Regions from separate parts of the Gloeocapsopsis sp. IPPAS B-1203 genome, predicted to be linked through region 2. Evidence: riboswitches for the same ligand, from Rfam matches in the RefSeq annotation. Region 2 holds a riboswitch; each other region holds the start of a gene.

Region 1 (3,280 bases), on a different contig from region 2:
CTTTTTCCCATGCCACCGCAAACGGCGCACAATCATTGACAGGGACGTATCCTACAGTAAGGTTAGGTTTTTCTAATGTTTGTGGATCGACGACTTGTTCCACTGCCAAAGCAGCAGTAGATAGTCCTTGAGGTGCGCGATTAGCATTAATAGCACACGCAGATAATGCCGCACTACCTACTGTCGCACCCATTCCTAAAAGAAAGCTGCGCCGACTCCAATAGTTCTTGTCGGTATAATTCATATCAGCAATTAGTCGTCAATAATTAATAGTTCCTAACTTTTCGGGCGATGCGTTATCAATTCCTGAATTTTGCCTACAGCATAATCAAGCACCAATCCTGTTAAGCCAATAACTAATACAGCTAGGAAGACTGAACTTAAATTGAGGCGACTCCATTCATCCCAAACAAAAAAGCCAATACCAACACCACCTGTAAGCATTTCTACAGCAACAATTACAAGCCATGCAATGCCGAGACTGATTCTTAAACCTGTAAAAATGTAAGGCAAACTCGCAGGTAAAATAATTTTGGTAATCTGTCGCCAACGCGGCATTTCCAATACTCGTGCTACATCGATATAGTCTTTATTAACGCTAGAAACTCCCAAAGCTGTATTGATAATTGTGGGCCATAGTGAAGTGATGAAGATGACAAAAATAGCAGAGGGATCGGCTAAATTAAAGATAGCAAGCGAAATAGGTAGCCATGCGAGTGGCGATACAGGTTTGAAAATTTGAATTAAAGGATTGAGTGCTAGCAAGGCTTGCTGAGACATCCCAATCAGAAAACCAATCGGTATGGCGACTAAAGCACCTAGTCCAAAACCAATTAATACCCGTCTTAAACTTGCCAGTAACAACCAACCAAGTCCTAAATTCCCTGGTCCCCGTCGGTAAAATGGGTTCAAAATGTAGTCTAAATTGGCGATGAGTGCCTCAACTGGGGTAGGCATTAAGTTGGTTAAGAAAGTGGCAATAAACCACCACAGAATAATCACTCCTAAGAAACCAGCAGCAGGAAGTAAAACAGCATCCCGCACTACAATAGGTCGTACTTTTTTCCAGGTACTGTGTCCTGCAACTGCTAAAACAGCAATCAGGTTAAACACTATTAAACTCCCCTCAGGATTAAAAGCAGGCACAAAAAACTATGTGCGTTACTAGCTAGGAATACTGACGAGAGCAAACTATTAGTAGTAATAGAAATGCTAACTCTTCAGTCTCCTCTCAATGCCTACGAAGTTAGCTGACGGGCTAGGATAGAGAGTTATCCCTCTGCACTTAACAGATACGCCCCAAAACTTTGGTTCCTCCGCTCTAGACTCACCTTGCAAGGCGAGATACTAGATTAGGCTGACTTACTCATGATAAATTTTTACTACTATAGCACAGGGTTGCCACAATATCAAGATTCGTTACGTCTTAAGGATTTTCAGGGTGAACCTTAAAAGTTGCGATCGCATCTAGCACTGCGCTGTACAATCGCCACAAAGCATGAATCAGGCTCGCGTAAATAATTCAGTGGGCGATCGCTTCATAATTACACTAATTTAAAACAAGTAGACTTGCTTTATTGCGTTGTGCCAACGCTGCCAAAATGTTTGATTTTAGCCAAATACTGCTTGATAAAAGCAACACAATTATCGATAACTGGATAGAAGCTGTACGCCGAGATCGGCAGATTGAAAGTGCTGAAGGTATGTGCTACACAGCAATACGCAATCACGTACCTCATGTGCTCGAAGCAATGGCTACAGTGCTATCAAAAACGACAGAGGATGATATTCAAACCCTGATTGAGGCAAGTTTAGTACACGGCATTCACCGTGCGGAAGAAGGTTTTGACCCAAGCGAAATTGCCCGCGAGTATCGCTTACTAAGACGAGCAATTTTCTCAGCATTAGAACCAGATTTACAGCAAGTCTCGTCAACAGAAGTTATTCGAGTGTTTCGCCTTATAGATGCAGTTGTCGATGATGCGATCGCTCGTTGTTTTCAAAGTTATGTAGAGGAACGACTGCGCGAATTACAGCACCTTCAATCGCAATTAACACTACACAATCAAGAACTCACCCGCTTAATTCGAGCAAATCAAGAGAATTTTTCTCACCTTGCTCATGAGTTAAAAAATCCTTTAACCTCAATTATTGGTTATTCAGATTTGTTTATCCGTCTCCAAAATAAAACGGACATCAAAGATAACTATAAAAATATCGAACATATTGAGCGCGTATTGCGTAACGGTAGACATTTGCTGCGTTTGATTAATGATGCGCTAGAGATATCGCGATATGAAGCAGGGAAAATGACACTACATCCTGCACCGACCGATGTATGTGCTGTGATTCAAGATGTGCTAGATATGTTACAACCAATGGCGCAAGCGAAAAACTTACAAATCACTGCAGACTTAGCAGATGCGCCACTAGAAGTGATCACTGACGCATTACGTTTTCAGCAAATTGTGACAAATCTTGTGAGTAATGCCATTCGTTACACGCCATCAGGAAGCGTAACCGTAAGATGTAATTCATTAGCAGATAAATGGGCGATCGCAGTCAGTGATACTGGTATAGGTATTGCCCCAGAAGATCAACCACGAATTTTTGAACCCTACTATCGCATCGACGACATTCCAAAATCCCACTTACCAGATAGCACAGGTTTAGGACTCGCAATTGTTTCTCGCTTAGTCAAACTCCTACAGGGTGAAATCGAACTTGTTTCCCAAATTGGAATTGGTTCAACATTCACGGTAATCTTACCGGTAGAAGTTAATGAGAGGTCAGGGATCGGGGATTACAGATCAGCGTCAAAATAGTATTATTGAATGTTTCCGTCTCTGCAAAAAAAATGTGCAAGCTAAAAAAGCATTCAAGCTCTAAGCAGTCTCATTCTAAGATTAGAAAATCACCCCTGACCTCTGACCTTTGATCCCTTTTTAGTAAAAACAATGCCTGTACTCAATTCCTCCTCAACCATGACAGCCTTTCCATTAACCGCTGTTGTTGGTCAAGAAGCAATAAAATTGGCACTGCTACTTGCAGCCGTCGATCCAGGATTAGGAGGAGTCGCGATCGCAGGTCGTCGCGGTACGGCAAAATCAGTTATGGCGCGCGCACTTCACGCACTTTTACCTCCAATTGAAGTTGTCAAAAATTCGATTTGTAACTGCGATCCTCACCGTCCAGAAGAATGGGACGAGCAGTCGAGCATCGGCGGTACACAACTAGAAACCGAAGTCATTCCCGCACCATTTGTCCAAATTCCCCTAGG
Region 2 (3,280 bases):
GCAACTCCTGCTTCTAAAATTCCTGGTGTATCGGTAATTAAAATCTTGCGTTCCATTCCTTTGAGCCGCAAGCTGTAAGTTTGCCCTTCTTGTGTTGTCCCCATTGGTGCAGCAACTTGTCCAACAATCCGCCCAAAAATAGCATTGACAAGCGAAGTTTTGCCTGCTGAACCTGTTCCAAAGACAACGACTTGCAACGCCCTACGCGACAAACTTGCTTCAATTTCCCGCGATCGCTCTAACAATGCTTGACGTGCCACTTCGTCTTGAATTTGTGTCAGTTGTTGTTGGATGGCACGTAGGTTTTCTTCGGCTGCATCAGTACGTTCTTCAGGAATCCGAATTTGGCGTTGTGCCCGTCGCCGCGATCGCTGTTCGCCTCTTTGTACGATTGCAATGTAGTAAATGACTACACCAATCAGCAATACTACCAAAGCAATAATCAAAAATAGCAACACATCCGCAAGTAGCGGTGAAGTGTAAGACAGTTGCCACAACAACTGTGACAAGCTAGCAAATAACCACAGTAATAGCCCTAAAACAACAATTAGGGCGACAAGCAGCATGACAATGCGTGGAAAAGGCATTTCAGAGGAATGACAAAGAGATGCTTTTGATCTTAGTCTGCTTGCTATTAACTTGAATGCGCCAGCAGGAATACAGCAAATAGAAACGCCACACATTGCGATCGCTGTATTTTCAGATATTAGTAAAACTTAATATTGCGTAAAAGTCTTACACAGATATCACTATAAGCTTAATGCTTTGGGCTTCCATCTCCTAGAGCGTCGATATCTATTTAGGAGGATTGCGTAGTAGAAAACATTCCGCTATATTACCCATAACTGATGAGTTATTAGCTTGAGAATCAAATATGCAAGTATTACTTATCAGCAACTTAGTGGGCAGCCTAATCTTCAACCGCTTGCGGTTAAAGAACGGAGGAACCAAATTTTGGGGCAAATCTCAGTCGATGAGAGAGACACCTTCCAGTCTTAGCCCGTCAGCTAACTTCGTAGGCAATGGAAGGAGTACCTTTGGACGTCAGCTTCAAGCCAAGTGTCCTAGGGTTCTCCCAGTAAATATCACTGACAATATAGTTGTGTGTATTTGCGAACATTTTGACCCACCTCGTCCACCGCTACAAGTAAACAGAGGTAAGGCATGAAAAATTATTACAAACAATGGATTCTACTTGCAAAACAAGAGCTGAATGGTATTGTTGTAGACTACACCGATCCCGAAGGAAACCATTACAGTGAACCCTTCTGTTTTCAAACTATTGATGAAGCGATCGCTTACGGTCAAGCCTGTATTGACCGTTTGATTCGAGTAAAATCTAAGTCTCCTATCCAAGCAGAGTCATAAAGACAAGCTATTGGCTGTTAGCAATTAGCTTTTAGCTTGGTGTTCAAAACAAAGGAGAGGAATTAGTAAATAACTATAAATTCCTAAGTCGAAAGCTGGCGCGATCGCGTTTTCTTACTCCCGATTCTGATGTCTTCAAATTTTTCTACTGTTAGCTAGAGGTTTTCAACTTGTTGAACAGGGAAAATTGATCTTGCCCATAACTTGAGAAAACCCATGAAACTTTTCGATCAAATTCTTGGTGCAATCAATAATCCTTCACAACAAGCAAGTTCTGGACAGCTAGCTAACATTCTAAACACAGTACAGCAGCTCAGCAGTAGCTACAATACTAATCCTTCCACAATGCAAACACTTATGTCTGTGGTAGGCAGTTCTGTGCGTTCAGGGCTACAACAAAAGCGTTCTAGAGACGGTTACGACCAAACACAAGCATATGTAAATCAATATAGTGGCGCCTCACCAAGTCCGCAAGCAGTTTCTGGACTTTTTTCTCAGAACCAGGTTCAACAGCTAGCACAACTTGCCGCGCAACGGACAGGTTTAAATCCAAACATGATTGTACAGATGTTGCCTATTTTAGTGCCAATTGTGCTGAATTTGTTGCAAAGTGGCAGCCGCGCGCAAAATGCCCCAAACAATCCTCAAACGAGTCAAAATACTGTACTAGACACTTTTTTGGATGCAAATGGCGATGGAGAAGTAGACATTGCTGATGTTATGCAGCTTGCTGGACGCTATCTTGGTCAATCGCGCTTTTAAAGGAGTTGTGAATTCCTCTGCTATCTTAGCGGGAAGCAATTTGTTCTCCCGCCCAAAGTTGCATTTGTCGTAGACCAAAAACAACAGGTTGCTCTACACTTGTTGCCAGTGATGTTTGCCCATTCTCTGCCACTGTCCACATTTGCCATTGCTCATCACCTAACTCACCAACCCGAAAGACAACTCGACTGGGATCAGTTTGACTCCAACCCAATAAAATTGACATGGCATGGTTATTGAAGACTTGTGCAGGAGCAAGTGTTGTTGTCCGGTTTTGATATCGATGCCAAACAACAGCATAATCAGAAATATCAGAAGTACTAAAGAAGCCTTCAAATTGACGTGCGAGTAAGCGATCGCTTGACTTTGACCAACCAATGGGAGATAAAATCGAGATAACTCCTGGCGTCGCGGCTTTTCCTTGCGTCATCAAATGAAGCGCCAATGGAGACGAGGCTTTGACTTCTTGTAGCTGTCCAGTGCGTAAGTTTTCTAAAAACATCACACTGCTGACTTGGCTACGATAAAGTTCTGGCTGTACTTGCATTTGAATGCGACTGTAAGCAGCATACTCGCCATCAGGAGAGAGTAGTGAATGGCTGCGGTAATACCGTACCCCAGAACCTTCGCGGGCACTGACATCCTCGTAAGTTTTCATCACCCAATTCCAAGGAACTGGATAAGGGCTATTTAGGGGATCGATTGATACTGAAGGCTGATCGCCAGTTTGTTGTTCTAAAGGAATAGATTTTAAGGACCTTGAAGCGATTGCTTCAAGAGATTGAGCCGAAGCAGACTGAATTAGTGTAACTCCAGTTGACGGCATGAGTAACATAGCCATAAGCAATTTGAGGCATGGCTGTGGGCGAAACCATCCTGAGAAATAGCGTTGTAGCATTTATACAGTTTTAGGTAGGGCGGTGGCGAGGTAAGCAGCGCCTAAGTAGGCAATTTGGCAGTGTGCTACTTCAGGTATAACAAGATAAGTAGTCAACTGAGAAGACCATTTTCATTAAATTTTTCTACGGCTTGAGTTGGAAACATCAAAATTCAGATAAAGTGGCACAAGCATCCTGCCCGTGACAACCGTCGCTTTTAATGAAAGTCGTATTTTTTGGGACTCCTGATTTCGCAGTACCTACTTTAAAAA
Region 3 (3,280 bases), on a different contig from region 2:
CTTTACAAACATTGCCAGGAAGTCATACAACACCTTTAGGTCAAGATGTGAGGTGGCAAACTGGAACAAACTTTACACCATTTGATGCGATGGGACAGTGGTTTAAGCAGGAAATCTATCGCGATTTAAATCAACTAAAACGCACTATTGTGTTGTGGCTCAATCCTTTTTCCCATGTCTCTAATCTTAGTAATCGATGATGACCCGACAGTACAGATCGTGCTTTCAAGGGCACTAGAAAATCAAGGCCATCAAGTTGTTGTCACTAATAATGGTGAAGATGGAGTTACATTAGCACGCCAGTTGTATCCTGGTTTAGTTATTTGCGATTGGATGATTCAGCAAACCTGTGGGCTAGATGTTTGTCGCAAAATTAAAGCTGAACCGATATCGCTAGTATTTTTTATTTTTCTGACAGATTTAGATTCTGTAGCTGATTGCGTTCAAGCGCTTAATGCTGGTGCAGATGATTTTATTACCAAGCCAATTGACCAAAATGAACTTACCGCGCGGGTACGTGCTGGATTACGCTTGCACCAAATGAGTCGGGATTTACAAAAACAAAAGCAATTGCTAGAAGCAGAATTAGGTGAAGCCGCAGATTATGTGCGATCGCTACTTCCCCCACAACTCAAAGAACCACTGACTATTAATTCTCGATTTATTCCTTCCCAAAGACTGGGTGGAGATTGCTTCGATTACTACTGGCTAGATCCTGACTATTTAGCTATTTATCTACTTGATACTGCTGGACACGGACTCGGAGCTACACTTCCTTCCATTTCAGTACTCAATATGTTACGTTCTCGCGCTCTCGATGGCATTAATTATTATCAACCGACTGATGTCCTGAGAGCCTTAAACAATACTTTTCAAATGACCACTCAAAACTCTAAGTACTTTACGATTTGGTATGGAGTTTACAACCGAGTGAATCGTCAACTTATTTATGCTAATGCTGGACATCCACCTGCTGTTTTATTCTCAGAAACACCTGCGTTGCAAATAACGAAACTCGATACTCCAAGTATTCCTATTGGTATGTTTCCTGATACCAACTACAAAGATAAGTTTTTTCAGATCCCTGAGTCGAGTACGCTTTATATTTTTAGCGATGGAGTATATGAGCTGCATTTGGCTGACGGTTCAATTTGGCAGCTCGATCATTTTATTGATTTACTCAGCGCTGATCATGCCGCAGGTAATTGTGATTTAGACAACATTTTATCTCAGTTAAGCCAGATAAATTCTCAAGATAGCTTTGAGGATGATTTATCGATTCTTCAAATTAGATTTGACAATTAAAGAATAAATAATGTTAATTCAAAAAGCCTTTGAATACATAAGTTTTTCTTAATTTAGAAAACAAAATCAAGACGTTGCTTGGTACAATAATCAATGGTAGAATTTAGTGAATTTGAGTAAGTCAGCCTAATCTAGAATCTTCTTAAAGTTGTATTTTAAATTAATTAAGAGAAGGCTAGAACGGAGGAACCAAAATCTGGGGCGTATCTAAAATTGAGCTTTAATCATTTTGATAAAACCAAAGATTAAAGCAGAAGGACATCTCTCAGTCCTAGCCCGTCAGCTAACTTCGTAGGCATCGAGAGGAGACTGAAGAGCAAGCATTTCTACAATGACTTGTATCTCGTTCAGTGTCTGAGGCTCGTACTGCTCGTTTTTTTGTACCTGCTTTCGACATAAGGTATCTAGCGAATGAACATCAAGCCAATGTTAGCGCGCCTACAAAGCGCAACAGAAACGAATGTCATAGAAAGAATGATGCTGCTAGCACCAGATGCATCGCAAATTCAGGAAACCACTAAGTCGGTTGACTTGGTTGTGGGTTATAACAGTTCTCCAAATAGTCAAACAGCACTGGATCTAACCTTGTGGATTGCTCATCAAACTCGCCTAGCAACTCAAAAGCAAGTTACTGTTCACGTAGTGTATGTTCTAGAAGAACACACTCAGCATCGCCATTGCCCAATTTCTCCTAGTTTTGATCTAAGCAGGTTATATAGTGAGAGTATTTCGCGAGAATTAGCTCACGTAGCCAACAGAGGTTCTCGGTCGAATGCGACACAACATTCAGAAATGCTACTATTACAGCCACGCATCGCATCACCAGATTTATTTGAACAAGCTGACTTAATTTTATGGCAAGCCAAGAGCCTTGCAGCAGAATGGCGGGGTTCTCTTGTTGCTCATCTGCGGTTTGGTAACGTTGCTTCAGAACTCAAAGCAGTTGTAGAGTCAGAAAATGCATCTTTGCTGTTTTTAGGTTGCAACTCAGCAAATCATTTAATCGTTCAGCAACTTGGTTCTAATTTTCCGTGTGCTGTACTAGGTATAGACTTTGCTACAGGAAAAGTACTTGCTGGTGTTCACTAACAAGTTGACTTTACAACTCACTCATCACAACAATTCAGCTTTTGCTAGTTCAGTTTCAACAACCTTAGCACCTTCCAAATTTGCAAGAGTTAGCTTAGCTTGACTCAAGTTTGCACCTGTAAGATCTGCTAAAGTTAAATTTGCGCCTGTAAGATCTGCTTGTGTGAGGTCAGCATCTTTCAGGCAAGCACGATATAAATTAGACTCTTTGAGATTTGCTTGCGATAGGTTTACTCTTGTTAAGTTGCACATTGACAAAGTTGTTTTACTCAAGTTTGTCAAACCTAAATCAGCATTTGTGAAATCTGCTGCAGTTAAATCAGCATAGCTCAGGTTGGTTTGCCAAAGGTTAGAACCGCTCAACTTTGCCCAACTTAGATTGATTGCAACCAATGTGTTAGAAGTGATGGTTACACCCCTTAAGTTCGCATTAGTAAAGTTTTTTTCACCGGCTTGATAGCGTCGTAGCAACTCGTTAGCAGTCAATCGAGTGAGATAAGTTACTTCTGCTCCAGAATAGCACCATTGTGCTTGGATTAAGCTAGCAGCAGTATTGACAGCAACCTCATCACATTTATTCATGACGATACCGTTGCATCCATCCCACTCGCCGCCCAACATAAAAGCAATTTCATTAGCTGCAGTTGGTGTGTCGAATAAGATAACGTTTTGCTTTGGTGAGAACCAATCAGTAAATTGAAGTAAGCGTTGTGGAAGTAGTACCATTGGAAGCGAAAAGCTGTTTACAGAAGAAAGATTTTTCGAGAATTAATATATGCTGTGATAGTAACCATTGAAGATAAATAGGTTCGGTCTTTAGCTAATGCAGTAGGAAGCCGTTTGCTAACGAATGTTGGTTTGATTCTGAACGTATTTCTTTTAATGC

What was found. A riboswitch is a leader RNA that binds a small molecule or an ion and turns the genes downstream of it on or off. The one in region 2 is predicted to bind cyclic di-AMP.
Region 1: another riboswitch for cyclic di-AMP. It lies ahead of ntrB (nitrate ABC transporter permease); the one in region 2 lies ahead of CSQ79_RS17130 (hypothetical protein).
Region 3: another riboswitch for cyclic di-AMP. It lies ahead of CSQ79_RS01270 (universal stress protein); the one in region 2 lies ahead of CSQ79_RS17130 (hypothetical protein).

The regions. Positions count from the first base shown of each region.
Region 1 is NZ_PEIG01000001.1:666,014-669,293, reverse strand. Features, by position in the region: gene CSQ79_RS02995 (ABC transporter substrate-binding protein) at 1-244, opposite strand, end outside; gene ntrB (nitrate ABC transporter permease) at 277-1,116, opposite strand; cyclic di-AMP (ydaO/yuaA leader) riboswitch at 1,221-1,369, opposite strand; gene CSQ79_RS02985 (sensor histidine kinase) at 1,602-2,825, shown strand; gene bchD (magnesium chelatase ATPase subunit D) at 2,958-3,280, shown strand, end outside.
Region 2 is NZ_PEIG01000009.1:197,168-200,447, forward strand. Features, by position in the region: gene CSQ79_RS17125 (YcjF family protein) at 1-587, opposite strand, end outside; cyclic di-AMP (ydaO/yuaA leader) riboswitch at 898-1,037, shown strand; gene CSQ79_RS17130 (hypothetical protein) at 1,165-1,368, shown strand; gene CSQ79_RS17135 (DUF937 domain-containing protein) at 1,585-2,130, shown strand; gene CSQ79_RS17140 (hypothetical protein) at 2,156-2,971, opposite strand; gene fmt (methionyl-tRNA formyltransferase) at 3,229-3,280, shown strand, end outside.
Region 3 is NZ_PEIG01000001.1:259,374-262,653, reverse strand. Features, by position in the region: gene CSQ79_RS01280 (DUF1350 family protein) at 1-200, shown strand, start outside; gene CSQ79_RS01275 (SpoIIE family protein phosphatase) at 175-1,305, shown strand; cyclic di-AMP (ydaO/yuaA leader) riboswitch at 1,442-1,618, shown strand; gene CSQ79_RS01270 (universal stress protein) at 1,717-2,394, shown strand; gene CSQ79_RS01265 (pentapeptide repeat-containing protein) at 2,419-3,120, opposite strand.